3 regions of the Neobacillus sp. KR4-4 genome follow, and region 3 is predicted to be linked to each of the others. Evidence: riboswitches for the same ligand, from Rfam matches in the RefSeq annotation. Region 3 holds a riboswitch; each other region holds the start of a gene.
The links. Region 3 has a riboswitch for cyclic di-GMP ahead of ACE198_RS14875 (TadA family conjugal transfer-associated ATPase). Riboswitches for the same ligand answer to the same signal wherever they lie in the genome.

Region 1 (10,111 bases), on a different contig from region 3:
TAGACTTCTTTATTGGAGACAAATCACAAATTCCTGCAGATTTACCACCATTGTATATAGTATATATGTTATATATATTAAATACTGCTGCTGGATATTTCTTCAATTATAAAAGATCAATTGTCTTAGCAAGTCAAAATGGGTACATTGATTCTCTTAATCAGTTGGCCTTTAATACTCTCAGAAATATTCTCCAGATTTTTGTGCTTATCATATTTCATTCTTTTATTTTATATTTGTTAATCCAAATTGTTTGTACGTTTTTGGGTAATATCTTTATATCCCTAAAGGCTGACAAGTTATTTCCATTTCTAAAACTGGGAAAAAGGGAAAAACTCGATAATTTGACAATTCGCTCCATATTAAAAAATGTTTCGGCGATGACTTTTCACAAGTTGGGTTCGGTCGTTGTTGGAGGAACTGACAGTATTTTAATTACAAAATTTGTAAGTCTTGTTGCGACGGGTCAATACTCTAATTATGTCTTGTTGACATCAACTGTAAAAAACGTTTATTTGCAAATTTTGTCACCACTTACTGCAAGCGTTGGAAATTTAATTGCAACAGAGAGTAAGGAAAAAAGTTACGCATTCTTTAAGAGAATATTGTTTATGAATTCATATATTGCAATTTTTTGCACTGTTTGCCTGACTTACTTATCAAATCCCTTTATTGAACTTTTTTGGGGAAAAGATTCCATGTTTTCAATGTCTCTTGTATTGCTGATAATGACAAATTTTTATATAAATTCTATAAGGAAAACCGCGCAGATGTTTATTGATACAACTGGATTATTTTGGCAGATCAGGTGGAAATCCCTCGTGGAAGCTATCATTAATTTGGGAGCTTCGATTTTTTTTGCATCGACATTAAATATGGGAATTACAGGCATTGTATTAGGAACAATTGTAAGTAATGTTACAACGAATGTTTGGTGGGAACCATATGTTGTCTATAAATTTTTCTTTGAGAAGCCACTTTATTTGTATTTTGTAGACTATAGTAAAAATCTGATTTGTTTGATTTTGTCGTTTATTGTATCCTATAAATTAATTATGCTTACAGGATCAGGTATTTCAGGATTTGCACTGAAATGCATAATATCTGCATTAATACCTAATATTGTTATATTTCTATTATTTTCAAGAACTGATGAGTATAAATATTTTGTGAATCTATTGACTAACGTGATTAGGAAAAGAGTGATAAAGAGTAATTAAATCTGTTTGCTTTTTGTTTTCCAGATGTTGATCCCACTGAATGCTAAAGTACACATTAACAGTGATCCTCATGCATTAGGCTCTTGCAAACTTAAACCAGAGTGAAATAGAAGATGTACTATTCGATATAGGCTTATATATGTACAATCATTGGTGCCTGTCACAACCCGTTTTTTGTCAATAATTGTAGATTAATAAGCTTTATGTTAAGGTATGCTATTAATCAAGAGGAGAGAGTCAACCAGTTTGCATTGGTTGATTTTTTTTTGTTATTCGCGTCATATGAATTTTCACAAGTTTGTAAGATACAAATGAAGAATGTCAATTGAGGGAACAATTGGGATTATTAGTATTGGAAAAAATCTTGTATAATTAATTTTATTGTAAATAACTTGCTCTCAAGTAATAAAATACATCAAAAAAATAGTAAATATATTGAAGGTGGGACAAATATGAAAATAGCAGTAGCTGGAACTGGATATGTTGGCTTAGTAACCGGTGTCTGTCTGGCTGAACATAGACATTCTGTTACTTGTGTAGATATAGATGATAATAAAGTAGCCCTAATGAAAGCAGGGATTTCCCCTATTTATGAACCTGGGCTTGAAGAATTATTGGTTAATAATTTGGATAGATTGAATTTTACAACTGAATATAAAGAAGCATATCAAGATGCAGATGTTATTTTTATAGGTGTTGGAACTCCAGAAAAGCAAGATGGTTCGGCTAATTTAAGTTATGTATACGGAGTAGCTGAACAAATTGCTGAAAGTATTGAGAAAGACTGTGTAATAGTAGTTAAATCGACAGTACCAATTGGTACAAATGATAAAATTGAAGAGATGATTAAATCAAGATTGGTGCATGATGTCACTGTATATGTAGCTTCAAATCCTGAGTTTTTGGCACAAGGTACTGCCGTAAGGGATACACTTAACTCCTCTAGAATTGTCATAGGTGTCGAAGAGCCATATGCAGGTGAAGTTTTAAAAGAAGTTTACAAGGATTTTGGTGCACCGATTGTGGTTACAAATAGGAAAAGTGCCGAGATGATTAAGTATGCATCCAATGATTTTCTCGCACTGAAAATCTCTTTTATCAATGAGATAGCGAACCTTTGTGAAATAATTGGAGCAGATATAGAAGATGTCACTCTAGGGATGGGGTATGATCAAAGGATTGGAGATCGCTTTTTAAATGCTGGAATTGGCTACGGTGGTTCTTGTTTTCCTAAGGATACAAAAGCATTGCACTGGCTGGCGAATTTCCATGATAACGAGTTAAAAACAGTTAAGGCAGCAATTGATGTAAACGAAAATCAAAAACTAAAATTAATAAAGAAGTCTCGTAAGTATTTTGATAGTTTTAATGGTTTGAATGTGGCTGTACTAGGATTAACCTTCAAGCCGGGGACAGATGATTTAAGAGAGGCTCCTACTCTAGTGAATATACCTATTATGCTTGAAGATGGGGCAAACATAAAAGCATGGGACCCTGTTGGAGTTGAGAATTTCAAGAAAAAGTACCCTGATGAAATTACTTATTGTAATACCATTGAAGACACAATCAAGGATGCTGATGTATGCTTTATCTTTACAGAATGGGACGAAGTTAGAGACTTTGATTTATCAAAGTATAGTAAGTTAATGAAAACTCCAATCATCCTTGATGGGAGAAACTGTTATGACTTGACAAGTGTCAAAAACGCAAATATAACTTATGATTCAATTGGTAGAGAAACAGTAAATAATTTTGAAGTCTCTCTAGTATAATATTTACCTTGAAAGATTCTATTATTATGCAATTTTAAATTAATATAAGGTAAATGCGGTAATTAATTTTCAATGAGTTGCACCAACGCTTGCATACAATCAAATCAGGTCCAAGTGGCCTGATTTTTTATGGAGGGATATTATGAAACTCGTATTACTTTCCGGAGGTTCAGGGAAGCGCCTTTGGCCATTATCAAATGATACAAGGTCAAAACAGTTTTTAAAGGTATTAGAAAGTAATAAAGAAGAGAAACAATCAATGGTACAGCGTGTTTGGGGGCAATTGGAAACAGTTGGCCTCTCTGATTCTTCTGTCATTGCAACTTCTAAAATGCAAAGAGATATGATTCATAGCCAAATTGGAATGGATATCCCGCTTATTATTGAGCCTGAACGTCGTGATACATTCCCTGCTATTGCTTTAGCTGCTTCATATCTATTTTCTATACAAAATGTTTCTGAAGATGAAGTGGTTGTAGTATTGCCGGTGGATCCATACGTAGATGATAGTTTTTTTGAGAAGGTAAAAGAATTAGAGAATGTTTTACAAGATTCTAATGCCGATTTGGCGTTAGTTGGTGTGAAACCTACTTATCCTTCTTCAAAATATGGCTATATTGTACCTAAAGAATCAGTGGATGGAGACCGCCATTTTACAGTCAATCATTTTATGGAAAAACCAAGTGAAGAAAAGGCTCAGACTCTTATCGATATGAATGCGCTCTGGAACTGTGGTGTATTTGCTTTTAAACTAAAATATATCATTGATTTATTAGTTGAAAAAGGTTGGCCTCTTCATTATGATAAGCTATCACTTCATTATAAGGATCTCCCTAAGATTAGCTTCGATTATGAAGTAGTCGAAAAGGCGAACCATATTGTGGCTCTTCCTTATGCTGGCTATTGGAAGGATCTTGGGACATGGAATACATTAACAGAAGAGATGGCTACATCACAAATTGGTAAAGGTGTATTAAGTAATGATTCAGTAAATACACACTTAATCAATGAACTTGATATCCCAGTTACCATTATTGGTCTAAATGATGTTGTCGTAGCTGCAAGTCCTGATGGAATTTTAGTCTCAGACAAAGCATCGAGTCCGAAAATTAAGGAACTAATTAGTGAGTTTGAACAGCCGCCAATGTATGAAGAGCGCATCTGGGGCTGGTCTCGTGTCCTTGATTATGCTAAGTATGATGATGGAAACGAAATGGTCACTAAACGAATTTGTATTCACGGAGGGAAAAATTCAAGCTATCATTACCATAACCTGCGTGATGAGGTTTGGACCATTGTCCGCGGTGAAGGTGAATTAGCGTTAGATGATTATATTACTCGTGTAAAAGCAGGGGATATCATCCACCTTCCAGCAGGTAAGAAGCATGGAATTAAGGCATTTACAGAACTTGAATTTGTTGAGGTTCAAACTGGGATTGGCATAAGTGACCAAGATTTTACTCGTTTGTATTTTGAATGGGATGATGTCATTAACCATTTCCAAAAATCAAAGGCAAAAGTTATCTTATAACAATTAGGGAGAGGACTTTTGTCCTTTCCCTTCTTTTTTATTGTCGAGGTGAATCATATGAAAACCATTGCCTATTATATTTCTGATTATGGGTATGGGCATGCTTCAAGAAGTATTGCGGTTATACGAAAACTTTTAAAAGACAATGAAGTCAAAATTTTTGTTTGCCATTCCTTTGCTCTATCTTTTATAAAAGAGTCCCTTCACTCTAATCGTGTAAGTTTTAGAACTATAAAGACAGATGTGGGTTACTTTCTGGAAAAGGATTCGATTCATCCTGATAAAAAGCGATTATTTGAGGAATATAGAAATTTCGTCGATGATTGGGACTTCAAGGTTGAGCAGGAGAAAGAGTTTTTAAAGTTAAATCAGATTGACTTAGTTGTTTCAGATATTTCACCACTCCCATTTGAAGCGGCTCAAAGATTGGATATTCCTTCTATTGGTCTTTCTAATTTTTCATGGTATACGGCTTATCAGAATTTAATTGATGACGGAGAACTAAAGGCATACAAAGCGGCCTATCAAAAGATGACACATTTCTACTCTTTGGCAGGAAGCAATGAAAATTGGAATGTCCCAACCAATCATTATGGATTTTTTTCTAGAGAAGTAGATTGGCAAGAGGTTCAAAGAATTAGAAAGTTGATTAACCCAGATGAGACTCGGAATGTCATTTTTCTAGGACTTGGAATGAAAATAGACGTGGGTTCACTTGAGGAACTTCCCATTTGGGACAGCCCGAACTGCGTATTTTTAGTATCCTCAAATGTTCATGTTAATCGTCCAAATGTATTTCAAATTCCAAGTGATTATTTGGAATCTCAAAATTATATTGCTGCATCGGATCTAGTCATTTCAAAAGCAGGATGGGGAATGATTGGGGAGGCAATAAGTGCTAATGTCCCTTTATTAATCCTTAATCGAGCATCCATGAAAGAGGATCAAAATACGATCAATTATCTAAAGAAACATCATCTTTGTCATACAATCGAATGGGATGATTTCAAGGACTATCAAGTTGACGCGTCAACCATAAATTGTGTGGAAAGGGAAATGAGAAAGAATATCTCATCTAATAATAATGAAGCAGATAAGATAGCAAAGGACATCCTGAAAATAATGAAATAATTCTATTTATACATCTTGGGTAAGGGGGATTTACGTTGACTTGGTTACATAATACTCCTTTTTCTACAAACTTAAGATAAGTGATATTTTTAAAATAGAAGGGAGGTTGTATAGATGAATAAAAGAAAAGGTTGGATCCTAGCATCGATTCTTTGGATGGCATTAATTTTTTGCTTCACACAGCTTCCGTATTTTACTGGAGAAAAAACATCCAAGGCTATTCAACATGTAGTAGTGAAAGAGCACAATACTATTCACACACCTAGTGCGGACCATGAAGAGATTAATGTACTGAACCTGATCGTAAGGAAAGCAACACATGTTACGGTATTCGGGATACTAGCTCTATTATTGTTTAAATCACTTGAAATCTATCGATATTCTTATATTCTTTCATGGGTGCTAACCTTTCTTTATGCGGTAACAGATGAATTCCATCAATCGTTTATGCCAGGAAGAGTTTCATCTTTTAGGGATGTCTTGTTTGATTCTCTTGGAGCCTTTCTTGTTCTGTCATTCATTTTATTGATTAATAGAAAGAGAAAGCTAAGTTATTCAACAAAAGTTATCAATTAGAGTGAAAATTAAGCCTGGTGACATGTTAAAGGACCGAGCGGAACGGTTCAAGTATTATATGAAGGCACATTAGTATTGGAGACCCAGAACAATTTGAGTTGAAGAAGGGTACACATTTGATTCTTCCTGTCGGTTTCGGAGATTTTGAATAAGATGGGGAATATGAAAATTATCGTTTCGGATACCTAAGATACACTTTTTTTGTATGCTAAATCCTCCCGCTTTACGGTGGATTTTTTTGAAAACCTACCATAAAACGGGAATAGCGATTTGGAATCTAGTACATTATACCGTACTTTATTATATGGATATGTACACTATGAATGAATCATCATTTGAATAACTAATTTAATCCAACCGAAAAACGCAAACCATAATGGAACACTTAAAGACGTCCCCCACAATAATCCTAATAAAAGATTCCCTTGCTTGTCCATGAAATCCACTCCTATTGTTAGTTGTAGATAAATCTGGTAATGCACGGTTCAGTTTTTTAGTATATTTGTAAACGCTTTCAGTTTTCTTTTTTATATGATAACCAAATATGGATGGGGAATAAAGTAGAAATATGCAAATAACATGCAAAATATTTCGACAGATTCACTTATTAGACTTTTTATGTCAAGGGGGGGACCAATCTATTATTTACTATTTTTCAATTGGAACGAGAGTGCCTCTCCTTAGTGAAAGATTTTACGTAGGATAAAATAGACGATTCCCCATAAAGGAATGGATAAAAGAATCCCCCAAAGGCAGCCCCTGCCGAAATTTCGCCCATCTTCCTTCTCTGCCATATGTATCACTCCACTTCCGAAACAGGTTGCTTATCACTATTTAACCATGTATGGATGAACGGTTATATTTAATTCGTTCGATGAATAGTTACAAATTTTATGGCATTGTCGAACAGAATCAATAATGAAGGTGTTTGCAATTGCCAGATTATTAACATATAAATAGGTTATTTGCTCTATTTATTACTAGAAACAATTAGTATATTATCAATAAAAACACATAGTTCGTACGAAAGGGCAAATCCATTGAAAAGTGGAGGCGCAAAACTAAAGGGGCTAAGGTTCTAAAACTATGCCAGCCAGCTGCCGAATATGATCACCTTACGACGGATTATGAATATACTCTGGGAGGTTACACTATGGTTATCTTTATTGCAGGCTTATTTGTTGGATCGTTCTCTATGCTTACAGTAATGAGTCTTATGGTTGCAGCTAAAAGAGGAGACCAACTACTTGAATCACAACGATAATTTGAAAGCGTTTTCTAAACAACCTCAACTTTTGGGGTTGTTTTTTATTTTTCAAAATAAGTTAATTACATATAATTTAAAAAAACGGAAGGGGAGAACGGGGTGAGAAGGGAAAAAGTACTGATTACTGGCGGAGCTGGGTTTATTGGCGGGAATTTCGTTCATTATATGATGAATACATACCCTCAATACGATATTTATAATCTTGATTTATTAACCTATGCCGGTGATATAACAAAGCATCATGATATCGAGGGGAGACGAAACTATCATTTTATTAAGGCGGATATCACGGAGCGCGAGGTGATCATTTCGTTGTTTGAACAAGAGAAGTTTGATTATGTGATACATTTTGCAGCGGAAAGTCATGTCGATCGATCGATTGCTGATCCGAGTATCTTTGTTTGGACCAATGTTTTAGGGACTCAAGTGTTATTAGATGCGGCTCTGCAGGTGGGTGTTAAGAAGTTTGTCCATGTTTCGACCGATGAAGTATATGGTGAATTGGACTTTGATCCAACTACGTTCTTTACAGAAGAGTCCCCATTGCAGCCCAATAGTCCCTATAGTGCAAGTAAAGCATCGTCAGACCTGCTAGTAAGAGCCTATCATGCAACATACGGACTTCCAGTCAATATTACACGATGCTCTAATAACTATGGACCGTATCAATTCCCAGAGAAACTGATACCAATGGCCATTTCTAGGGTTCTAAATAATGAAAGGGTTCCGGTATATGGAGACGGAAAGAATGTCCGGGATTGGCTCCATGTCCTGGACCACTGTTCAGCCATCGATCTTGTCATGCATAAAGGTGTTACGGGAGAAGTTTATAATATTGGCGGGCATAACGAGCGGAGTAATTTAGAAGTGGTAAAGACAATCATTCGTTTCTTAGGGAGGTCGGTTGATTTAATTGAATTTGTAACGGATCGGTTGGGGCATGATAAACGTTATGCTATTGATCCTGCGAAGATAGAGAAGCTTGGCTGGAAGCCTACTTTTACTTTTGAAACTGGTATTTCTCAAACTATTAACTGGTATTTAAATAACAATTGGGGTCGGATCAGGTAAAGTTGCTGAATTACCGAATATCCAGCCATCTAACGGAAAAATCAAAAGAGAACTGAAATCAGTTCTCCTTTGATGTAAACTTTATAGCTAAATCGTATTTTAAAAGTGAGTGGATATTAAATCTTTGATTTTATCCTGGTCAATTACCAGTTGATAGTTATTAGCCTTTAAAATGTCATCATACATTCTTTTTCCAACACCAGGAATCTGATGATATTCCAATTGTGTATTTGGTTCAAAGTCTTTTGCTGCAAGTCCAAGACTTAACATATCGGAAGTTGACATATTGCTTGCTATTACAAAGTTAGGAATAGATTTTACGAGTGAAGGCAGATTATTGATATTACTTGGACTTAGAGCTTTCTTAGCAATTCCTTTTAGTGCCTCTTCTTGGAGTTTTTGACGGCCATACTCTCCGCTTTTTAGAGAATAGCGTTCGTGGACAACCTCTGCGACCATTTTTCCATCTAAAGTATGTGTACCTGCACTTATTACTTTATTTTTATTTTCCTTATACCAAGGATGGGTTAATTTAACATCAAATGGGACATTCATATCAATACCACCAACCGCATCAACCATCGCTTGAAAGCCGCCATAATTGGTTTCTACATAATAATTGATCGGAACACCGGTTAATTCTCCAACTGCGTTGACAGCAGCCTCTATCCCTTTTTTGGCCCCTTTTGTTGCCTGCATAATATATTGGACACTCGTAATTTTGGTATATCCATAGCCATCTAAATGGACACGGGTATCACGTGGAATGCTTATTGCATCATATTTATGCTTCGTTAAATCCACATGAACAAGCATCATTGAATCAGAATGCCCTATCTTTTGACCTTTTCTTTCATCGGAACCGATTAATAACAAATTAAAAACAGGTTCTTTTATCTCTACACTCTTATTTACTTGCTGTTCATTGTTCCCAGAATTTACAACGGGAACGGATGTAAAATGATTATCTGGCTGTAATTGATAATATCCGTATCCTACGCCAGCAATAACGAGTAAAAGGATACCCAAAAAGCTAAATCCTACGATTTTCCATTTATTTTTTTTGCCTTTTTCTTTCATATTTCCTCCGATATTGGTAGAGAGTTTCCTCTAAATTAACTAGGTTAATAGTCATAAAAATATTTTACTGTTTTTGGATATTGGATTCAATATTAATTAATTGGAAGGAACGCGGTTGTATTTGTCCATATTCATTTGAGCCAGAGCTATTATTCATCCGCAGGCCAGGTAAAAATAATAGAAATTTTGATGCCGCGAATAATAGCGGAATTAAGAGGCACAAGCAGCTAATTGGTACTATGTCTACAGCATTTAGGACACCGGGACTGATTTGGATTCTAATTATTGAAATCGCAACTTTAAGTTACTTATGGGGTTCAAGTGCATGGTTACCTTCTTATCTTTTGCAAGAGAAACACTTTTCTTTAAAACAAATGGGAATGATCGCTTCTCTACCTTTTGTGATAAGTATAGGCACTGGTTTTCTTGGAGGATATATCCTTGATCGCTTACCCACAAGAAA
Region 2 (10,111 bases), on a different contig from region 3:
TTCATGTGGTAGATCTTGCAGATGGTCATTTAAAAGCTCTGGTAAAGGTTATGGGGAATTCAGGAATTACGGCATATAATCTAGGAACTGGTACAGGATACAGCGTATTGGATATGATTCATGCCTTTGAACAAGTGATTGGGCGTCCAATACCATATAGAATAGTAAACCGAAGACCTGGAGATGTTTCTATTAGTTTTGCTGATGCTTCCAAGGCCAATGAAGAACTAAATTGGAATGCCAATAAAGGTCTTAATGAAATGTGTAGAGATTCATGGCGATGGCAAGTTAATTATCCAAATGGATTTGATAAAGATTACGAAAGTAAGAAAATAAATGTTGTAAATCAATTATAAAACTACAATTATAATTTTAATCTGTAGAAATAATGGAATGTAACCTAAAGTGTTATTTATGTTGTAGTTCTTGATACATTTTATGTAAGAAAAAGTTAATGGAATATGACATTTTTGTTTAATTTGTTCTTTTAATAGAACGTTTATTGGATTATAATTTTATATATAACCTGTTTAATTTAATAAATTTAAATCGACAATTTTCTTTGAATTATTTGTTCCTTATAGTGAACAATATTGTATCGTTAAGGAGGTGAAATAATGATTATTGAAAAGGTTTACTCTAGACCTATCGTATTAAGCCATCAATCTCTTCGGTTTGAAACCAGACATAGCTGGAATCCTGGGAAAGGGAATAATCCTGATTCAAATGGAAATGGGGGAATAAATTTTCCGGTTGATAAGAATCCAAATCCACAACCATGTGGAGCAGGAACACCAGGAAATGGCAATGGGAACGGTAATGGAAATGGGAATGGCAATGGCAATGGCAATATCGGGGTAGGTCAATGTAATCCAAATGTTAACCCTTAATTTCAGTGGAGACGGGAAGAACATGGGAATATTTATTCCTTGACTTCCCTTTCCAAAAAATATCAACTTTTCCTTGTAGGAGGCCAATAATGAACAAATTAATAACAAAAATTGGCGACCATTATATACATATAATCTGTGAATCTAAAGAATTAAATAATATGTTTGAAAAAAATTTTAACTCCGACATATGTGCTGAAAATGAGCTGCCTGATCTGATCATCAAAATTGAAGAAGGCTATGGTGTTCCCTTTCAAGATTACGAAGTAGAGATTATCAAGAATGAAAGCCAAATCCAGTACCGTCGAGCCGATTACTTAATTGAGGTTAATACTGAGTTTAAGTCTGCGACTATTTCTGTTTATAATGATTTCGCCTTAAAACATGCATTAACAAATTTATACAGTGCCTTCATCGTGTATCATAATTGGGGTCTCTTGATCCACTCCTCCTGTGCAATAGAAAATGGTAAGGCCCATATCTTTGCTGGTCAATCGGGGGCAGGTAAATCAACAGCAGCCAAACTGTCGAATCCAAGACCTCTTCTTTCGGATGAGGCTACACTTGTCAAAATTGCCTCAAATAAAGTTACTGTGTATAACTCACCATTTCGCAGTGAAATCCAATCAGATCATTTTGAGGGAAATGTAGAATTAGCTAGTGTTCAATTACTTTACCAAGCACTACAAAATCAGAGAACTAGGTCTGCTAAATCTGATGCTTTACTGCATTTAATGGATAAAGTCTTCTTTTGGCCCCATAGTGATGAGGAGACGAAAACTATTATGAGATTAATGACCTATTTAGTAAAGAACGTACCAGTTTATGAACTTCATTTTCAAAAAAATAATACATTTTGGGAGTTAATATCATGACGACTCAATATATTCAAAAAGGAAATTATGAAGCTACCGAACTTGATGGAGAATGGATTATCTTGAATACTGAACAATATACCATTACCAAATTAAATGATGAGGGTGGACAATTCTGGTCATTGCTTACTGAGGTTCAAACAGTTGATTCCCTAACGCAATCTTTGTTAGCGAAGTTCACAACAATAGAGAATGAGCTGCAAGTAAAAAAGGACATGGAAGAATTCCTAGCCAATCTCGTTCAGTGCGGGCTGATTGAACATGTTGATTGACAATCATACCTTTGCACATCTTAAACGTACAATCAAAAAGGACGGCAAGTTGGAGCTGCCGGCATTTGGGAATAGCATGTATCCATTTATACAACAAGGTAATCTCTGTAGGTTTATCCCATGTCCATCTTCTCAATTAAAGAAGGGCGATGTGATTCTGTTTTATTCGCAAACCGGTCAATTAATCGCCCACCGATTTGTGAACGTAACAAAATTAGATAACCAACTGTTTTTCTTATTTAAAGGAGATACAAACCTTGGTTACGATCAAGTTATAAGAGAAGAGTTTATTCTTGGTAAACTAGCAAGTGTGCAAAAAAAACGGCTGACAATAATGCCGCAACATTTTCTGGCTCGCAGTTGGGGAAAAATGATTCTTACCTTTCCTTTCCTATCAGGCATGCTTAGAAAATATTTAAATAGGAAATTCAAATTACAATTCTAGTAAAATTTGGAGTGTCCATACGATGAAGGAACGGTTTGATTCTTTAATTAAACAATATTTTACCATGAAAGATATGCGCAGGGCTTTTTCCTTTGTTTTGCCCTTTATCATGAAACGTTGGAAGGCCTATCTTGTTATTCTTATATTATTAGGGTTGGATATTTACTTAACGATCGCTTTTGCAAGGTACTATGGTCAGATTACTGATGCAGCTATTCATGGTGGGTATCAACAGATTTTATCCTTCATACCCTATGGCGGATTACTTATTATATTGAGTATTGTCTCAAGCGTTTGTTATACATACGCTAATTTGTTTGCGACGAATGGGGTAAAAATGGACATTAAAAACCATTTTTTTCACCATGTACTAAGACTGCCAGCTGCAGAAACATCCAATATTCGCTCCGGTGAATTAATGTCCCATTTTTCTAATGATATCCATGGTGTTGATGGAGTAATTGGCAGTAATCTTATTAGTCTAGTTAGGCTGCCAATAATTTATATTGTTGTATTTGTTTATTTGGTAAATATTAATTTGACACTGTGTTTAGTAAGTCTTATCATCGCCCCAATCACAGCATTATCTGGTGTTGTATTCGGCTTGTTACTTCGGAAAAATGGGAGATTGATCCACCGATTAGTAGGAAATATAAATAGCCTCCTAAATGAGACTTTTCATGGCTTTACCGTAATTCGTTCCTTTACACTTGAGAAACTGCAGTATAAAAAGTACGTCAGACAAAATAAGGAATTATTTCAATTAGAGCTTGAAAATGGCAAACTTCAAAGCTGGTATAATTCGGGCGGTCAAATTTTAAGTTCGATTACTTTTATGATTAACCTGTCTGTCGGAGCCCTTTTTGTCTCCAAAGGAATGCTTTCCGTTGGAGCATTGTTAACGTTTCTAAACTTAGTTGGGCACTTATTTTATCCAATTACGGGAATGGCTAGTTTATGGGCTGGCTTTCAACGGTCTGTTGCCGCACTTGAAAGGGTGTTAGCTGTCCTTGAAACACCAGCTGATCTACAAGATTTACCTTCGTTTAAGCCCACCTTGAACCAAGTCGATTCGATTCGGTTTCATAACGTGACCTTTAGTTATGTGGAAAATAAAAATGTTTTGGAACATTTTCATTTAGAGATTCCTGCTGGGAAAGTGGTGGCGTTAGTTGGTCCGAGTGGAGCGGGGAAGAGTACCCTGTTTAATCTATTACAGGGATTTTATAAGCCGCAATCAGGAGAAATTAAAATTGCTGGTAAATCCATAGAAGAGTTCTCCGCTTCAGAGTTAAGAAGTTCGATTGCCCATGTCCCACAAGAAACCTTCTTATTTGCTGGAACCGTTCGAGAGAACCTTTTGATTGCCCGTCCCAATGTGACGGAGAAAGAAATGGTGGAAGCGGCAATCAATGCTGAGATTCATGACTTCATTCTCTCGCTTCCTAACGGATACGAAACCCAAATTGGTGAAAATGGAGTTAAATTATCTGGAGGCCAAAAACAAAGAGTCGCCATTGCTCGAGCCATTTTAAAAGATTCGCCAATTTTACTATTAGATGAAGCTACTTCGGCTTTAGACGGGGAAACAGAATATTTCGTCAAAGAAGCACTGGATGAATTGATGAAAGGCAGAACGACAATTATTATTGCCCATCGCTTGTCGACAATCCAAAACGCTGATGTAATCATGGTGATGAATAAGGGAAAAATCGTTCAACAGGGAACACATGAGGAGTTAATGGGACAAAAAGGTTTATATCGAAAACTCAATGAAACATCGTATAGTTCTAAAAAAGAAACACCTTTGTCTTTAGTTTCAAACTAATAAATGGGAGATGAGGCTGGTGAGTCTAGAGTTCGTGAAATTTTTATATGATAGTAAGAAATCACTGCCTCAGGATGAGGAGCTGTATCATCAAGTTCTTCAGGATATTGAAGATGACGGTACTGCCTCCCAGGTTTATTTTTTATTAAAACAGCAGGGGAGGCTCGAGCAAACTCCTGCGTTTTTTCAATTTCATCTTAAAGAAGAATATAATAAAGGATTGTATCAAAATCTTTTTATTAAAAATCAAACAGATCAATTATTAAGGTTGTTTGAGGAGAAAAAGATAGACGTTATTGCGCTGAAAGGGGTTTATTTTGCTGAGAAATATTTTGGCCACATCGGGGCAAGGGCTACCTCTGATATTGATTTATTAGTCAAAATTCAGGATCTTACTATCGCCATTGAATCTGTTAAATCGTTAGGTTTTACGGTGGAAGAAGAGTCCATACCTGGTCATTTTCATTGTAGTTTTAGCAAGAAATTACCTGATTCGCCCACGCCGCTAGTGGTGGAATTACATTGGGATTTGGTAAAAAGAAGTACCTCGAGGTTTAATATAAATGATCTTTGGGAGCAGTCGGTACCCGTGAGCCAATCCGGGTATATTAAAGAACTTTCCCCACTTCATACCTTTTATATGATTTGCCTTCACGGCTGGCGCCATAATTTAGACTCAATGAAATATTTTATGGATATTATTCAAGTCATTGACAAGGAGAGGAAGGAGATTGATTTTGACCATTTCATACAGCTCGCGGAATCTCACCAAACCTTAAAGCGGAACATCAGGACCTTATCCATCGTTTATCAGCAATTTCCACACTTAGACGAAATCAAGATGTTCCCATTTCAAGTGAATACTCTTTGGGAATACCAAACTTTAAAGGCATTTAGGCAGTACTGGGATTTCCTCGATTATCAATTTTTTAGCTATGATACATTCAAACATACATTGATTGAAATTGGTAACTGGCTTTGGCCTTCAGAATATGAAGTATCTTCACAAATAGATGAGCAGTCACAAGGCAAGAAAATGTACCTCTTGTTGTATAAGAAGAGACTTACTAGTCTATTAAAGGCGGTATTGCCACATTAATAAGCCATCTAACCTAACCAGATGGCTTATGTTTCTTTCATATGCAATTATTTATAAATGAATACCCTCAAATTGTTTTCCCCATCAATTGTGGCTAACAAAACATTCTGGATCCCTGTTTGATGTGTTTGATTAAGAGTATCCACAAGCCACCTTTCATTCTTGTTTTTTTCTTCTAGTGTATGATGAACAATCTTGCCTTCTCTTATAACGGTCTGTGGGAGATCAAAAGGCTTCGTTGTCATCTGGTAGGTGGATGGCGTAATCGGCTCATACTGCGGATCTAAGAAAATGGAAAGTTTCCCATCTGATTCCCATAGCGCTAATGCTACTTTTTTTACATCCTCAATTTTTTCTTTTCTCAACTCTGCTAATAAATAATCAATTGAAATTCTAGCTTTCTTTAACCCTTTATAAAGAATTTCTCCTTCTTTAATAAGAGGAAATGGATCGGGGTCTAGAAACTTTCCGATGCGGGTTGATTTTAAACTGATAAATAAACCACCGGTATACAGAACCACCAATACGATGGTTGTAGTCATCGCACCTTTCATTCCAAGGTGCTCGTCTGATAATGGATGGGCAATAATATTACCAACAACTAGGGCGATAACGAAATCAAGTAATCTTAATTGAGAAATGGCACGTTGTCCCATTAGTTTAGCAACAATGAGCATAAAGAAGAATCCAATTACAGCTCTTAAAATCCACTCCATTAAATTAAGCGTTTCTTGAGCTTGCAAAAAATCCATTGAAGGCAAATAGTCACTTCCTTACCTTGTAAACGTCTTACTTAGTATTGTCACGAATAAGTACTTTTAATATAAAAAATACTGATAAAATACCGAATGAGTCAATAACTAAATCGTAAAGCCGTCCATCTCTACCAAAAAACAGTTGCAGGAATTCTGTTAAAAACGCAAAAATAATGGATATGCCAATAGAATATTTGTGACTTCTAAATAGATTGAAGAGAAGAAAATCCATGATCGCAAAACCAACAAAATGTCCTAATTTAATTTTAATAAATTCAGGATGAATCAAAGTTAAATCATTAAAATAAAAAAAAGACAAAAAATCAGGATTTGAAACCCACTTTAATCCAAAAGAATGTAAATATATTAGTCGCTCTATACTCTCAGTCCAGGTATTTACCAACAAAAATAGGCCCCATAAAATAATCAATAGAACTTTTATGAAAAGAAATCGTTTCTGTGTCTTTCTTTTCTTATCGATTCTACAACTACCTTGTATCGGTTGATGATCCAAAGTCCTTGCTCCTAACTAACTATTATTTCTTAATATACATTTTACCATTGTTCCTTTTAAAGAACAAACGGGGATATTCACATTAAAATAATCCAATAATCTACCACTTTCGTATTATAGGTGAATGAAATTTATCTGGGTAAAATTAACTCCTCTCCGTTTACAAAATTCTACAATTTCTTTATAATGAACAAAGGAAGTTCTTTTTTAGGAACTAATAATTAGAAAAGAAGGGGAATCATGATATATCCACTAATAAAAGAAAGAAACAAGATTCACATTGTGAAGGATTCCTATCATTGTGCATGCGGTATAGTCTTTAACAAGGATCGGATTATTAATAGGAAGACCCTTAAAAAAATTAAATTTATTGAAATAGGTCAGGTAACATGTGAGAAATGTGTTTTAAAACTTCTAAACTACGATTAATTGGTTTATATAAATTTTGTCGAAATTCTGTCGATATTTTTGGAAATATTTTCATTTAGTTTCCATCAAGACTATAGTACTATTAGTTTATTCTATAATAATTTAATACTTTAATACTATGAATGACAAAGGCAAACCTTTCGAAAGATTGGGACGCAAAGCTACAGGTCTAAGGTTTTTAACTAGGATGGCTGAGTTACCTAAAATAGTAATCATTTTAGGAGGGTTAATTTTGCCTGCATTAACCGTTGAACAAGATATTGATACAGAATGGTTAGATCTTATTAATGAAGCTAAAAAGATAGGACTCTCTATTGATGAAATTAGGGATTTCCTAAATCGCTCCCTTGGATTAAAGACGATTGAACCGGAATATAATTAATAAGAGGGGTAATTGAGTGTTTAATTTTCGCAATATTCAATTGATTAAAAAAACAGCTTAACAAATTAATGAGCAATTTGTTAAGCTGTTTTTTTAATTTTAATAATTTAAAAACTTCACACAAACCGGATACGGAACCTCGATATCAGCCTGAATCAATGCAAGTTTTCCTGTGTTTTCATCACGCGAAAACAAGACGAGGTTACTGGACTCTTGGTTTGACGCCACAATGAATTTCTCTGTTGGGTCGAACATAAAATCTCTCGGCCAATCACCTTCAGTGGAGGTGCGATCAACAAAACTAAGCTCTCCCGTTTCTTGGTTTACACGGAAAACAGCAATACTGTTATGGCCACGATTCCCCGCATAAACAAACTGTCCATCAGATGAAATATGAATGGCGCTTCCTTGATTATTCTCGGTGAAATCTTCAGGAAGCGTTGAAATATATTGTTTCTCTGTAAAATGACCATTTTCCGAATGATAGGATAAAACAATCACTTCCGAACTAAACTCTGTCATGATATATGCAAATTTTTGGTTCGGATGGAAAACTAAATGTCTTGGTCCGCTTCCAGCTTTTAATGGAAGAAAGTGCGCTTTTGAAAGTGTTCCATCACTGTTGACTGCATAAGTAATTAAAGCATCAATACCCAATTCAACCACTGCTAGATAATTCTCATCAGGGGTGATGCCGGCATAATGGGTATGCGGTTTCTCTTGTCTTGGGTCTGGACCAGAACCTTCATGTTTTATAACCGATGCAGCTGGTTGAATCGTTCCATCTTCCTGGTTAATTAAATAAGATTCTACCGATCCTTTATGATAATTGGCACTGAATGCATAACGGTTGTTACTGTCAACACTCACATGACAAGGCGATGAGCCCTGAAGTAACTGACGATTGAGCTCGGTTAATCCGCCTTCCCTGTTTATGGAATAAGCAACTACGCCTCCATTTTCTCCTTCTTTAGCCACAGAATAGAGGTATCGATTGTCCTTACTGATCGTGACATAAGTTGGATTCTCTAACTGTGCAGCTGCAACTTGAATATCTTCGATTCTTTTCTTATCCGTATTTAGTTTAAACGTATAGATTCCTTCGCTGCCGCCCTTGGTGTATGTTCCAATATAACCGATAAATGTTTGGTTGTTTGTCATTTTTTTGGCTCCTCGAAAAATGTAGTCTGTTTATTTTAGCAGAAATTTTATTTATTACTCAAATATAGAACCTGAATTAACTGAAAATTAATTTGATATGGTATAGTTTGGGTGTTAGTTTTATCCAAAAGCGAATAGAAATGAGGGTACCCCACATGGTTTACCAAGCTGCAGAAAATCGTTATGAATCAATGAAGTATAATCGGAGTGGCCATTCAGGGTTATTACTACCGGCCGTTTCACTTGGACTTTGGCACAACTTTGGCGGTGTGGATACATATGAAAATGGACGGGCAATGCTGAAAAGAGCGTTTGATTTAGGCATTACCCACTTTGATTTGGCCAACAATTATGGTCCGCCGCCAGGTTCGGCTGAAGAAATGTTTGGTAGAATCTTAAAAACAGACTTTGCTCTATACCGTGATGAAATGATCATATCTTCAAAAGCGGGCTATACGATGTGGCCGGGTCCATACGGGGATTGGGGCTCAAGAAAATACTTGATATCTAGTCTAGATCAAAGTCTAAAACGAATGGGACTTGATTATGTTGATATTTTTTATTCACACCGTCCAGATCCCAATACACCACTTGAGGAAACCATGGGGGCATTAGATTCTATTGTTCGTCAAGGCAAGGCGTTATATGTTGGAATCTCTAACTATAGTGCTGAACAAGCGTCAGAAGCTATCAAAATCTTAAATCAGTTAGGAACACCTTTGTTAATCCATCAGCCAAAGTATTCGATGTTTAACCGCTGGATAGAGGATGGCTTACAGGATGTGCTCCAGGAAAACGGGGTAGGTTCAATCGCTTTTAGTCCGTTAGCGCAAGGTTTATTAACAAATAAATACCTAAAAGGGATTCCAGCCGATTCTCGTGCAGCAAGCTCTACAGGGTTCTTGCGTGAGGAGCATGTAACTTCAGAAGTATTGAATCGTGTTCAAAAATTAAATGAAATTGCAACAGAGCGTGGTCAGAGTCTTTCACAAATGGCGCTTGCTTGGGTTTTACGCGGAGAAAAAGTTACTTCTGTCTTAATAGGTGCAAGCAGAGTGAGTCAAATTGAGGAAAACGTTGCTGCATTAAATAACCTTGATTTTTCAGAGGAAGAATTAATAAGAATAGAGGATATTCTAACTAACTAAGAAGATGGATGGGCTATTGCTCATCCTTTTTTTAGGTGATAAAACTCACTTGCTTAGTTTATTGAATACACAAACTAATGTTAAGATGCTATAATAATTCCAATCGTAAATAATATTTATGAAAGCGGTGTCTTTACGATTGATAGAGGCAGTTAAAACTAAAAAGAAAAGTAAATCTAACTAAGATTATCAATCAATCAGGAGGAAAATCTACATGAAGAATATGTTTATGATTGGAAATGCACACCTTGATCCGGTTTGGCTTTGGCGCTGGCAGGAAGGCTTTCAAGAAGTGAAAGCAACTTTTCGGTCT
Region 3 (10,111 bases):
GATTGGGAATATTCTTTTTCGAATGCAGCAAGCCATCGTTCGAAACAATCTGTTTCAGAAATAAAGCGACAAAGGGAAATGGCAGATGAACAAAGTGGGACCGATCTAGTGAACCACTTTAAAAAATCAATAGTAAAACGTCCTAAATTTATGCAGGAAAAGCAATTAAGCCCAGCCGAACGAGGCACTGCTATGCATATGGTCATGCAGCACGTCGATTTAACTAAGCCAGTGAATCAAGAATCTCTTCAGGAACAATTAACATGGATGGTCAATAGTGAATTATTAACCCTGGAACAAGCTGCAGTAATCGATAAAAATTTGATTATTCATTTTTTTGATTCCGAATTGGGACGAAGATACTTTAATGCTAAAACACTCAACAGAGAAGTTCCATTTACACTTTCCATGCATGCTCGTGATGTGTATCCTAATTGGAACGAGGAAGATGAATCTGTGTTTGTTCAGGGGATTATTGACTGTATCTTAGAGGATGAAGATGGGCTGGTTTTAGTGGATTATAAGTCAGATCGGATAACTGATCGCTATAAAGGCGGGTTTGACCAAGCCAAGACAATTCTTGAAAACCGCTATAAGATGCAAATTAACTTATATACCCGTGCAATTGAACAAATCTGGAAAAGGAAGGTCAATGAGCGGTATTTGTTTTTCTTTGATGGGGCTCATATTTTGAAGGTTGAAAGAGATTAATTCAATAAAAAATGACATAGACCATCTTATGGTTTATGTCATTTTTTTAATTATTACCCACAATTGGCTGATCGATTAAGTTCGTATCAAGTACATTGGTGCCACTTAATCCAGAATTCGTTACGACGATTCCCCCGGTGTTAAATGCACCTGAGCCTGCATTTGTCTTAGAGGCACTTTTTGGAGAGATATATACAGTATCGCCAAATTGAACAATACCGCCACCTACGTTAACGATTTGGACGGGACCGATAATCGCTGGCATAACAAACATCCTTTTTAGAAAAGTTACTTTTATCCTTATGAGTAACTTATGCATTTATCTTTGTCCTTGTTCTCCTTCGTTTTCGCCATTTCTAGGACTGGGATATAACTGTCGAATATGTTTAATTCTGGCTTCCATGGAAACATGGTTGCTGCTCCCAACGTGCAAGAGGGAAGCTGAAGATATCCCCGTAATATCAATTCGGCCAACCTTAATTAGTGGGTTAGGATTTTGACGGGAATATGTGTAAGATTCATTAATAGGGAGAAAAGGAATAGGTTCGGAATAGACCTGGTAAGAGGATAAGTTCCCTTCATTTCCATAAAACACTTCGCTCTCCCTTTGGACCGCGAGTGCTCTTGAAAGACCATTTATAATACAGGAATCCCCTATCTGTACCGTAGAGGAAAAAGAGACGATTTTAATATTAATTGTATCTACACAAGAGGTTCTCTGCAGCATGTTGTTCACTCCGGTGATAGCGGAACAAAAGGACCTATAATTAATGATTCCGCAGGGGTATCAAAAGTAGAGGCTAACTGGATTGTTTCTGTATCTCCCACCATTACTAACGAGGAACTTGCCACCCCGGTGATTTTGATGTTTTGGACAAAGAGTTCACGGTTATAAACTACAAAGTTCATTCTGTATGCATCCCTTTCAGGTTATCAGGTAAATTACTAAAAAAGACCATTACCCCGTTTTGTATTTCCTTCTTTAATGCTTCAATAATTAAATCATCTGAAGGGGCATCTGCAATCGTGCGATTGTCCGCAGGATGGGTGTTTAAATGATGTTCTATCCTACTCGGAAGCTGTTTAATGATGTCTTGTTTTATGAATGCTAAATACTCGTCATTTGGCAGAACGTTCAATTCTCTCTGAGTAGCTTCCACTATAGGAGGTAAATCCGATTCTAAATATCTATAAATGGCTTCCTCGATTTTCATTGATCTTTGCATTTGATCTTTTGGTGATATTGGGGTGGATAAGGATTGATTTTGTACGGCAAAGTCTTCAATTCCTGCTAATTCGGATGGATTTAGACCAATGTTTAACGTACCTTCAAGAGTCTCTACCTTTAGTTGATCAAATTTATACTCAATTTTGTCTACATGGATGGCCTGTTTTTCATATAATTGTTTGATTTCTGCTTGCATTTTTTGGAGAGTGCTCTCTAAAGACTGAATTCTTTGCTCCTGAGCTTGAATACACATCTGCAGCCATTGAAGATATTGGGAATAATCCTGATACATATAATCACCTCACAATTATTTCTCCAATAAACGTATTGATTATCATAAGATCGGCGGCCTATTTATCCTGTTTTCTTACTGCGGCTTGTAGGGGCACTGATGGTGTCCCTAATAAAGAGCCTGAAGATTTGATTGTTTGTGGTGCAGGTCCAGTAAATCCGCCAGTATTATATAAATGAGCCATCGGTTTAATAATCCCAGCACTACCTATTTGTAAGACTGAGGAATTGGTAATCCCGCCAATTTTTATGAAATTAATCTGAATGGACTGCTGGATATAAAAGTTCATTTAAAATCACCCATTCATTAAGCATTAAGTGCAATCCCTTGATCGTAAACATCTGAATCACTTGTATTAGTGGAACTTACATTATTTTGAAGTTGTAAGCTATCCCCAGTGTTAAAGGAACCAGCGCCAGAAAATGTTTTTGCGGTAGAAAATGGCATGATTTTATATACATCGCCAATATGGAAGACAGAACTGCTGCCAAGCGTAATGACCTGTGCAACTCCAACAATTGCTGGCATTTTCAACACCCTTTTTTCATAGTATCTTCTACATCCTATGTATGGGTAAAGGTAATGTGATTGATACGCCCAAAATTATTGAAATCAAAAATCCGATACGATTTTTAATATTCATTTGTAGAACGATCGATTAGAAATAGTTATAATTACCTATTTGCTTGTACAGAAAATAATAAATAAGTTGGGTTTTCGGTTGTTTAGAAAGGGACTATTATATGAGTAAGAGATCAGTCGGAAATAAACACTGTTTCTCGATAAAGGCAAACCTGATGAAAATCAGTGACGCAAAGCTATAGGGGCTAAGGTGCATTTGCACTAAGCCAGCCAGTTACCGAAAGATTAGGGTGTTTCATAATGGATATTCATGTCTGCATAGTTGTTCTATGTATCTATGAATATTCTATGAATTCTATCCCCCCTTTGGTAAAGGCGGGGTTATTTCTATTTTATGGAGGTGGAAACTAATCGACTACTTAACCTGTTTTGGACCTATAAATCCCCTTATTTTAGATGAAGATGTTTCAGAGGTTATGGTAAATGGACCTAACCAGGTGTACTGTGAACGTAAAGGAAAATTGGTATTAACGTCAGTACAATTCCGTGACAATGAACATGTCAAGACAATGATAGACAAAATTCTTGCCCCACTTGGATGGAAAATCGATGAAAGTTCGCCAATGGTAGATGCTAGGCTGCCTAATGGCTTACGTGTTAATGCCATCATTCCTCCCCTTGCATTAAATGGACCAGCCATTACAATCAGGAAATTTTCAAAGGATCCCTACCAAATTGAAGATCTAATCAACTTTGGGACAGTGACAGAAGAAATGGCATTTTTTCTAGATGCATGCGTGAAAGCCCGCTTGAATATGTTTGTTAGCGGTGGTACGAGGTCTGGTAAAACAACCACTCTGAATGCCCTTTCCAATTTTATACCTGATGAAGAAAAAATCGTAACGGTTGAGGATGCTGCCGAAATTCAGTTGGGACAGGGTCATGTAATCTCACTAGAACTTCGACCTTCCGAAATAAAAGGTAAAAGAGCCATTTCGATTCGAGAGCTTCTCAAGAAATCGTTACGAATGAGACCTGACCGTGTTATTATCGGAGAAATCCGTGGTGGAGAAGCGCTTGATATGCTTCAGGCAATGAATTCTGGCCATGATGGTTCACTTGCTACAGGGCACTCATATAGTCCAAGGGATATGATTAGCCGTTTGGAAACCATGGTCCTTTTAGCAGGATTGAATAATTCTATTAAAGACATTCGAGAGCAAATTGCAGGAGCAATCGATGTGATTATCCAGCAAACTCGTTTAATGGATGGAACAAGGAAAATTATCAATATTACTGAAGTTCAAGGAATGGAAGGAGAAAATATCGTTCTGCAAGACATCTTTTCCTTTAAACAAAAAGGAATTAATTCTGAGGGGAAAATTATTGGACAACTTATACCGACTGGTGTCCGCCCCAAATTTTATGATCGCCTAGAGGCATCAGGGATTCATATTCCAGCGTCATTGTTTAAATAATCTCAGGTAATAAGAGGCATTAAATTTATGAATGATTAGGGGCTGAATTTCCTTTAAATAGGGTTCGGCTTTTTCTTGTTCACTAAATTTGTTCGAGGGAGTTATTTCTTTTAATATATTAATTGTGAGACAATCATATTGAGGTGAAAAAGAGTGAAATTTGTGACAGTAGAATATAACCATGAATTGTTCGTTGGATTGCTTGACCAAACTGAGGCCGCAGTCCTTTTGTTAAACCTTGCTGAAGAAGCAAGAATGGGCATAAGAAGTTTTCCTCCTTCCCTGCTTAAATGTATCGACTTAGGAGATCTCTTTATTAAAAAGGTGAAAGAGGTTCTGGATTGGGTTACTAATTGCGGACAAACTTCATCTTTTTTCGTCCCAATTGAACAGGTAACTTTGCTTGCTCCTATTCCGAGACCAAGTAAGAATATTTTTTGTGTCGGGAAAAATTACGCAGAACATGCGATTGAAATGGGGAGTGAAGCCGATATCCCTGAACATATTATGGTCTTTACAAAAGCACCAACAACAGTTATTGGGCCTAATGAAATGGTCCTAAATCACAAAAATATAACGGCTCAACTTGATTATGAAGGCGAGCTTGCCGTCATCATTGGTAAAAAGGGGCGGGCAATAAAAAAAAATAAGGCATTGGATTACATTTTTGGCTATACCATTATTAATGATGTAACCGCACGAGATTTGCAATCGAGGCACAAGCAGTTTTTCATCGGCAAAAGCCTTGACACAACCTGTCCGATGGGACCTTGCATTGTTCATAAAAGTTCTATCGATAATCCGAATTCCCTAAATATCGAGACGAAAGTAAACGGAGAATTAAGACAGAATTCAAATACTAAGAATTTTATTTTTCCGATTGAAGAGGTTATCTCCATTTTATCAGATGGAATGACACTGGAACCTGGTGATATTATTGCAACTGGGACACCAGCTGGTGTAGGGAAAGGGTTTAAGCCCCCTAAATTTTTATCTCCAGGTGATCAGATGGCAGTCACAATTGAAAAAATTGGGACACTGAAGAATACTATTCAAGAATAAAGCTATACTTGAAAAATAATTTATAGCATTCTCCTATTTGTAACTTTATTTGACTTGCTTTTTTTCGTGTTTATAAACTGTTTATGGTATGATAAGGTTCGAATTAAAAGAAATTTTATACAAAAGGAGGAACTAACTTGATTCACGGTCATATTACGGCTTGGCTTTTAGCATTAATTCTATTTGTAGTAGCACTTTTTTTACATAAGGGTGGAAAAGAAAAAGGTGCAAAAATTGTTAAAATGATTTTACGAGTATTATATTTGCTTATTATTGCAACTGGTGCAGGGCTTCTATTTTCGGTTTACAAAATTGATGTTTGGTATGTTTTAAAAGCGGTTGTCGGACTTTGGATAATCGGATTATTCGAAATGATTCTTAGCCGTGTGGCTAATAACAGAAGAACTTCTGTATTTTGGATTCAGTTTGTCGTTGCATGGGTTCTTGTTTTATATCTGGGTGGAAGATTGCCAATGTCATTTTTAAACCCATAATTTTAATGTTATCTTGTAAAGGCTGTCGAACAATTCGGCAGCCTTTTGAATTTCCCATGCCTTTTATCTATGAAATCATTTTCTCTATCACTAATCGTTTTCCTGTATTTAATGTAAATTCAAATCGATCATTCACCTTTTCGTAATAGCAAAAATGGTGTTGGACATTACAAATTTGATCCTGATTATCGAAAACTATAAAATTTACCCCATCTTTGCGATTTTCATCCGATAAGAAAGATAAATGATTATAACAGTAGATGCAATCGTAAATGGAAAAGTTTAAGGAGTTTAGAGTGGTAACAAATTGAAAAAAAGCATCATCATTTACCCCATCTAAAAGCCTTTCAAGCGAATAAACTAAATGTTTCCTAATCCTGACTAAATCATGATTTCGGAGCATGGTTGCTTCATTTCCAATCCGGATTTTTCCTGTTTCATACAATTTACCTTTCTTCCAACGGTTCATTCGGAAGACTTCAATTTCTTGCTGAAGGTAATCATCTAACATTTCAGCTTCTTCCGTTTCCTCATCAAAGAAGATCCATTGGTCATTAATTTGTTCAACCGTTCCTTCTGTGTAGGCTCTCTCTTGATAATCGTATAGTCTCATTCGTTGTTGTCGATTCATTATTAACCTCCGTGCCAGATGATATCATATTCTTTTTAGACATCTTCATGGGATTTTATAACTGAAAAATAAAGTATTATTTTTTTATCTTAAGGCTGCGTTTTACTTGTCTGTTGATTTCCGTTCCAGGCACTTCGCTTTCCGCGGGCGTGCCGGGGAGCCTCCTCGTCGCTTTGCTCCTGCGGGGTCTCCCCTGCCCCGTACTCCCGCAGGAGTCTTCGTGCCTTCCTCTCCAATCAACAGAGAGCCAAAATCATCATTAACCTTTAACACAGCCAATCTTAAAAATCTGACTTCCTTACCAGCTTCCGCTTTTTTTTTGGACAATTAACCAATTCTTATGGGCTGAATACTATAAAACATGATTCATGTACAGTAGTTCTGTTAATGAGGAGTGTGAAAGGAAATGTGTGGCATTACAGGCTGGATTAATTTTGATAGGTCACTCAAAAACGAAGTAGAAACACTGACCAAAATGACGAATACTCTGGCAAAAAGAGGCCCTGATGAAACAAACATCTGGTCTGATGCAAATGTGGCTTTTGGTCATAAAAGACTGATTGTTGTTGACCCTGAAGGGGGAAGACAGCCAATGTCCAAACAAAAAGACGGATATAATTACACCATTTGCTATAATGGGGAATTGTATAATACAGAAGATATCCGCAAAGTTCTCCATACTAAAGGATATTCATTTAAAGGTCATTCTGATACAGAAGTTCTATTATCTGCCTATATAGAATGGGCGGAAGAATGTGTAAATTATTTGAACGGAATTTATGCATTTGCTGTCTGGGATAGCAAGAAGGAACAGCTCTTTATTGGACGCGATCGTTTAGGGGTAAAACCTTTATTCTTCAAGGAACATGAGAAGGGTCTTTTATTTGCTTCTGAAATCAAGGCTATTTTAGCCCATCCTGAGGTGAAAACTGAAATCAATCAAGAAGGTCTTGCTGAAATCTTTGGAATTGGTCCATCTAGATCGCCAGGTTCCGGAGTCTTTAAGGGAATAAATGAGCTAAGACCAGCACATGCTCTAACATTATCCAAGAATGGTCTAAAAATTTGGCGTTATTGGAATGTAAAAAGTGAAGAACATAAGGACAGCGTGGAGGAGACGGCAGAAAAGGTCCGCTATTTAGTAACAGATGCTGTAACGAGGCAGCTAGTTTCGGATGTTCCATTAAGTACATTTTTGTCTGGCGGTTTAGATTCAAGCATCATTACAGCGATTGCTGCGAAAGGTTTTCAGGACCAAAACAAAGGGCAGCTCCACACCTACTCCATTGATTATGAAGGAAATGACAAATATTTTTCCTCAACTGAATTTCAACCAGATGCGGATGGAAAATATATTCAAATGATTACGGATAAATTTAATACCATTCACCATAACAAAATTATTACTCAGGAGCAATTGGTTAATGACTTGGTGGAAGCGACCCATGTAAGAGACCTTCCTGGGATGGCAGATGTTGATTCTTCGTTACTTTGGTTTTGTAAGGAAATCAAACAGGATTTTGTTGTCAGTCTTTCAGGGGAATGTGCGGATGAGATTTTCGGCGGGTACCCTTGGTTTCATCGAAAAAAAGACCTTGAACGAGCAGGGTTTCCGTGGATGCGGTCATTAGTGGAACGACAAAATTTGTTGAAATCACATTGGCGGGATAAACTTAAATTGAATGATTATGTTATGGAAAAGTATGATCAGGCGATCGCCGAAACGCCAAGATTAGATGGTGAAAGCGTGGAGGAATCAAAACGGAGAGAGCTATTTTATATTAATATGATAAGCTTTATGACTACATTGCTTGATCGGAAAGACCGGATGAGCATGGGTGCAAGTCTAGAAGTCAGGGTTCCATTTGCTGATCACCGACTTGTAGAATATGTATGGAATATCCCGTGGGAAATTAAAATGTATCGCGGGAGAGAAAAGGGGATCCTCCGAAAAGCATTTGAAGGTATTTTACCGGAAGAAGTACTGTATCGTAAAAAAAGCCCCTATCCGAAGACCCACAATCCTGCTTATACCATTGCTGTCCAAAAACAGGTGGAGAATATTTTACAGGATAAATCCTCCGCATTACATGAATTTTTTAATAAAGAGCAACTTGAAAATATCGTGAAGTCTGGTGGAAATTCATTTCAAGAACCTTGGTTTGGTCAGTTGATGACAGGTCCTCAATTATTGGCGTACCTTGTGCAACTGCACACATGGTTTAAGGAGTATAATATTAACCTAGTGAATTAGGTTGATTTTCTGAGAGAAGGAAGAATTTAAATTTGGAATAAAAACTTGATTAGATTAAAATAGTGTAGGGAAGAGGATATCCTCTTCCCTTTTTTAGAGGAGGATATAACTATATGAAAAAAATTACACTTATTTTAATCTTGTTATTACTAAACTCATCGCTTTCTGCACATGCGGCCGTTGAAAAGAAAGAACGCTTATGGCAGGATGAATCGGTTTATTCCATTATGATTGACCGTTTCAACAATGGAGATCGGAATAATGACATTGATGTAAATGCAAAAGATCCATTAACATATAATGGCGGAGATATTCAGGGAATTATAGATAAGTTAGATTACATACATGACATGGGATTTACTGCGATTCGATTAACCCCCATTTTTGACAATGGTAAGAATGGATACCACGGCTTTTGGGTTAAGGATTTCTACAAAGTTGACGAACATTTTGGAACTATGAAGACTTTCCAAACGTTAGTAAAAGAAGCTCATAAACGAGAAATGAAAGTGATCTTTGATTTTGTTACAAATAATGTAGCAGTTGACCATCCTTGGCTAAGTGATACCAGCAAAAAAGACTGGTTTCATGTAAAACAAGATATCGCATCTGGAAATGAAAATCAGAAGGAACTTGAGCAAGGCTGGATTGATGGATTGCCCGATCTTAATCAGGACAGCCCAGAAGTAAAGAAATACTTAATAGACACAGCAAAATGGTGGATCAATAAAACAGATATTGATGGGATGAGCTTACCGGAAGTAAATTATGTTCCACTCAGCTTTTGGACTGATTTTTCAACTGAAGTTAAGAAGGTAAAGAAAGACTTTTTCCTGTTAGGGGTCATTTCCAAAGATAATCCTATAGATATGCAAGCATATACAGGTGCTGGGATAGACAGTGTTGTTACGTATCAATATAGTGAAAAATTAAGAAATACTTTTGCAAGTACTGATCAATCCTTTAGTTCACTATACTCGGATGTAGATAAAAATCAGCAATCATTTTTAAGGCCAAATTTTTTGGATAACGAATATACCACAAGATTTACGAGCGACATTGTCGCAAAAAAACAATTCCCAGGCTCACGCTGGAAAACAGCATTGTTGTACCTTTATACCACCCCGGGAGTTCCTATTATTAATTATGGGACCGAAATTGCTTTAAATGGAGGAGGTATTCCGGATAACCGCGGGCAAATGAGCTTCAGGGCTGAAAAAGAATTGATTGATTACATTACCAAGGTGGGCGAATTAAGGAATCAACTTCCATCCTTAACTAGAGGAACCATGGAGATGCTCTATGATCAAAAAGGAATGGCTGTTTATAAACGAGTGTATAAAGGGGAAACATCCATTATTGCGATCAATAATTCGAGT

Region 1: another riboswitch for cyclic di-GMP. It lies ahead of ACE198_RS01800 (DUF3789 domain-containing protein); the one in region 3 lies ahead of ACE198_RS14875 (TadA family conjugal transfer-associated ATPase).
Region 2: another riboswitch for cyclic di-GMP. It lies ahead of ACE198_RS18065 (anti-repressor SinI family protein); the one in region 3 lies ahead of ACE198_RS14875 (TadA family conjugal transfer-associated ATPase).

What each region holds. Positions count from the first base shown of each region.
Region 1 covers NZ_JBHHJU010000002.1:23,492-33,602, reverse strand. The annotation lists gene ACE198_RS01825 (lipopolysaccharide biosynthesis protein) at 1-1,220, shown strand, start outside; gene ACE198_RS01820 (UDP-glucose dehydrogenase family protein) at 1,673-2,992, shown strand; gene ACE198_RS01815 (sugar phosphate nucleotidyltransferase) at 3,135-4,523, shown strand; gene ACE198_RS01810 (glycosyltransferase family protein) at 4,581-5,654, shown strand; gene ACE198_RS01805 (VanZ family protein) at 5,769-6,230, shown strand; cyclic di-GMP riboswitch class I at 7,251-7,335, shown strand; gene ACE198_RS01800 (DUF3789 domain-containing protein) at 7,384-7,494, shown strand; gene rfbB (dTDP-glucose 4,6-dehydratase) at 7,597-8,568, shown strand; gene ACE198_RS01790 (LCP family protein) at 8,668-9,648, opposite strand; gene ACE198_RS01785 (MFS transporter) at 9,729-10,111, shown strand, end outside.
Region 2 covers NZ_JBHHJU010000019.1:1,313-11,423, forward strand. The annotation lists gene galE (UDP-glucose 4-epimerase GalE) at 1-356, shown strand, start outside; gene ACE198_RS18025 (hypothetical protein) at 618-890, shown strand; gene ACE198_RS18030 (hypothetical protein) at 980-1,765, shown strand; gene ACE198_RS18035 (PqqD family protein) at 1,762-2,037, shown strand; gene ACE198_RS18040 (signal peptidase I) at 2,027-2,482, shown strand; gene ACE198_RS18045 (ABC transporter ATP-binding protein) at 2,505-4,310, shown strand; gene ACE198_RS18050 (nucleotidyltransferase domain-containing protein) at 4,330-5,409, shown strand; gene ACE198_RS18055 (DUF421 domain-containing protein) at 5,457-6,161, opposite strand; gene ACE198_RS18060 (VanZ family protein) at 6,199-6,678, opposite strand; cyclic di-GMP riboswitch class I at 7,228-7,311, shown strand; gene ACE198_RS18065 (anti-repressor SinI family protein) at 7,340-7,489, shown strand; gene ACE198_RS18070 (lactonase family protein) at 7,589-8,650, opposite strand; gene mgrA (L-glyceraldehyde 3-phosphate reductase) at 8,806-9,798, shown strand; gene ACE198_RS18080 (alpha-mannosidase) at 10,013-10,111, shown strand, end outside.
Region 3 covers NZ_JBHHJU010000013.1:67,716-77,826, forward strand. The annotation lists gene addA (helicase-exonuclease AddAB subunit AddA) at 1-711, shown strand, start outside; gene ACE198_RS14845 (spore germination protein) at 758-976, opposite strand; gene ACE198_RS14850 (spore germination protein GerPE) at 1,031-1,438, opposite strand; gene ACE198_RS14855 (spore gernimation protein GerPD) at 1,444-1,620, opposite strand; gene gerPC (spore germination protein GerPC) at 1,617-2,231, opposite strand; gene ACE198_RS14865 (spore germination protein GerPB) at 2,290-2,520, opposite strand; gene ACE198_RS14870 (spore germination protein) at 2,538-2,759, opposite strand; cyclic di-GMP riboswitch class I at 3,009-3,095, shown strand; gene ACE198_RS14875 (TadA family conjugal transfer-associated ATPase) at 3,251-4,291, shown strand; gene ACE198_RS14880 (fumarylacetoacetate hydrolase family protein) at 4,445-5,353, shown strand; gene ACE198_RS14885 (YisL family protein) at 5,491-5,847, shown strand; gene ACE198_RS14890 (DUF2777 domain-containing protein) at 5,915-6,478, opposite strand; gene ACE198_RS14895 (hypothetical protein) at 6,581-6,805, opposite strand; gene asnB (asparagine synthase (glutamine-hydrolyzing)) at 6,885-8,732, shown strand; gene ACE198_RS14905 (alpha-amylase family glycosyl hydrolase) at 8,846-10,111, shown strand, end outside.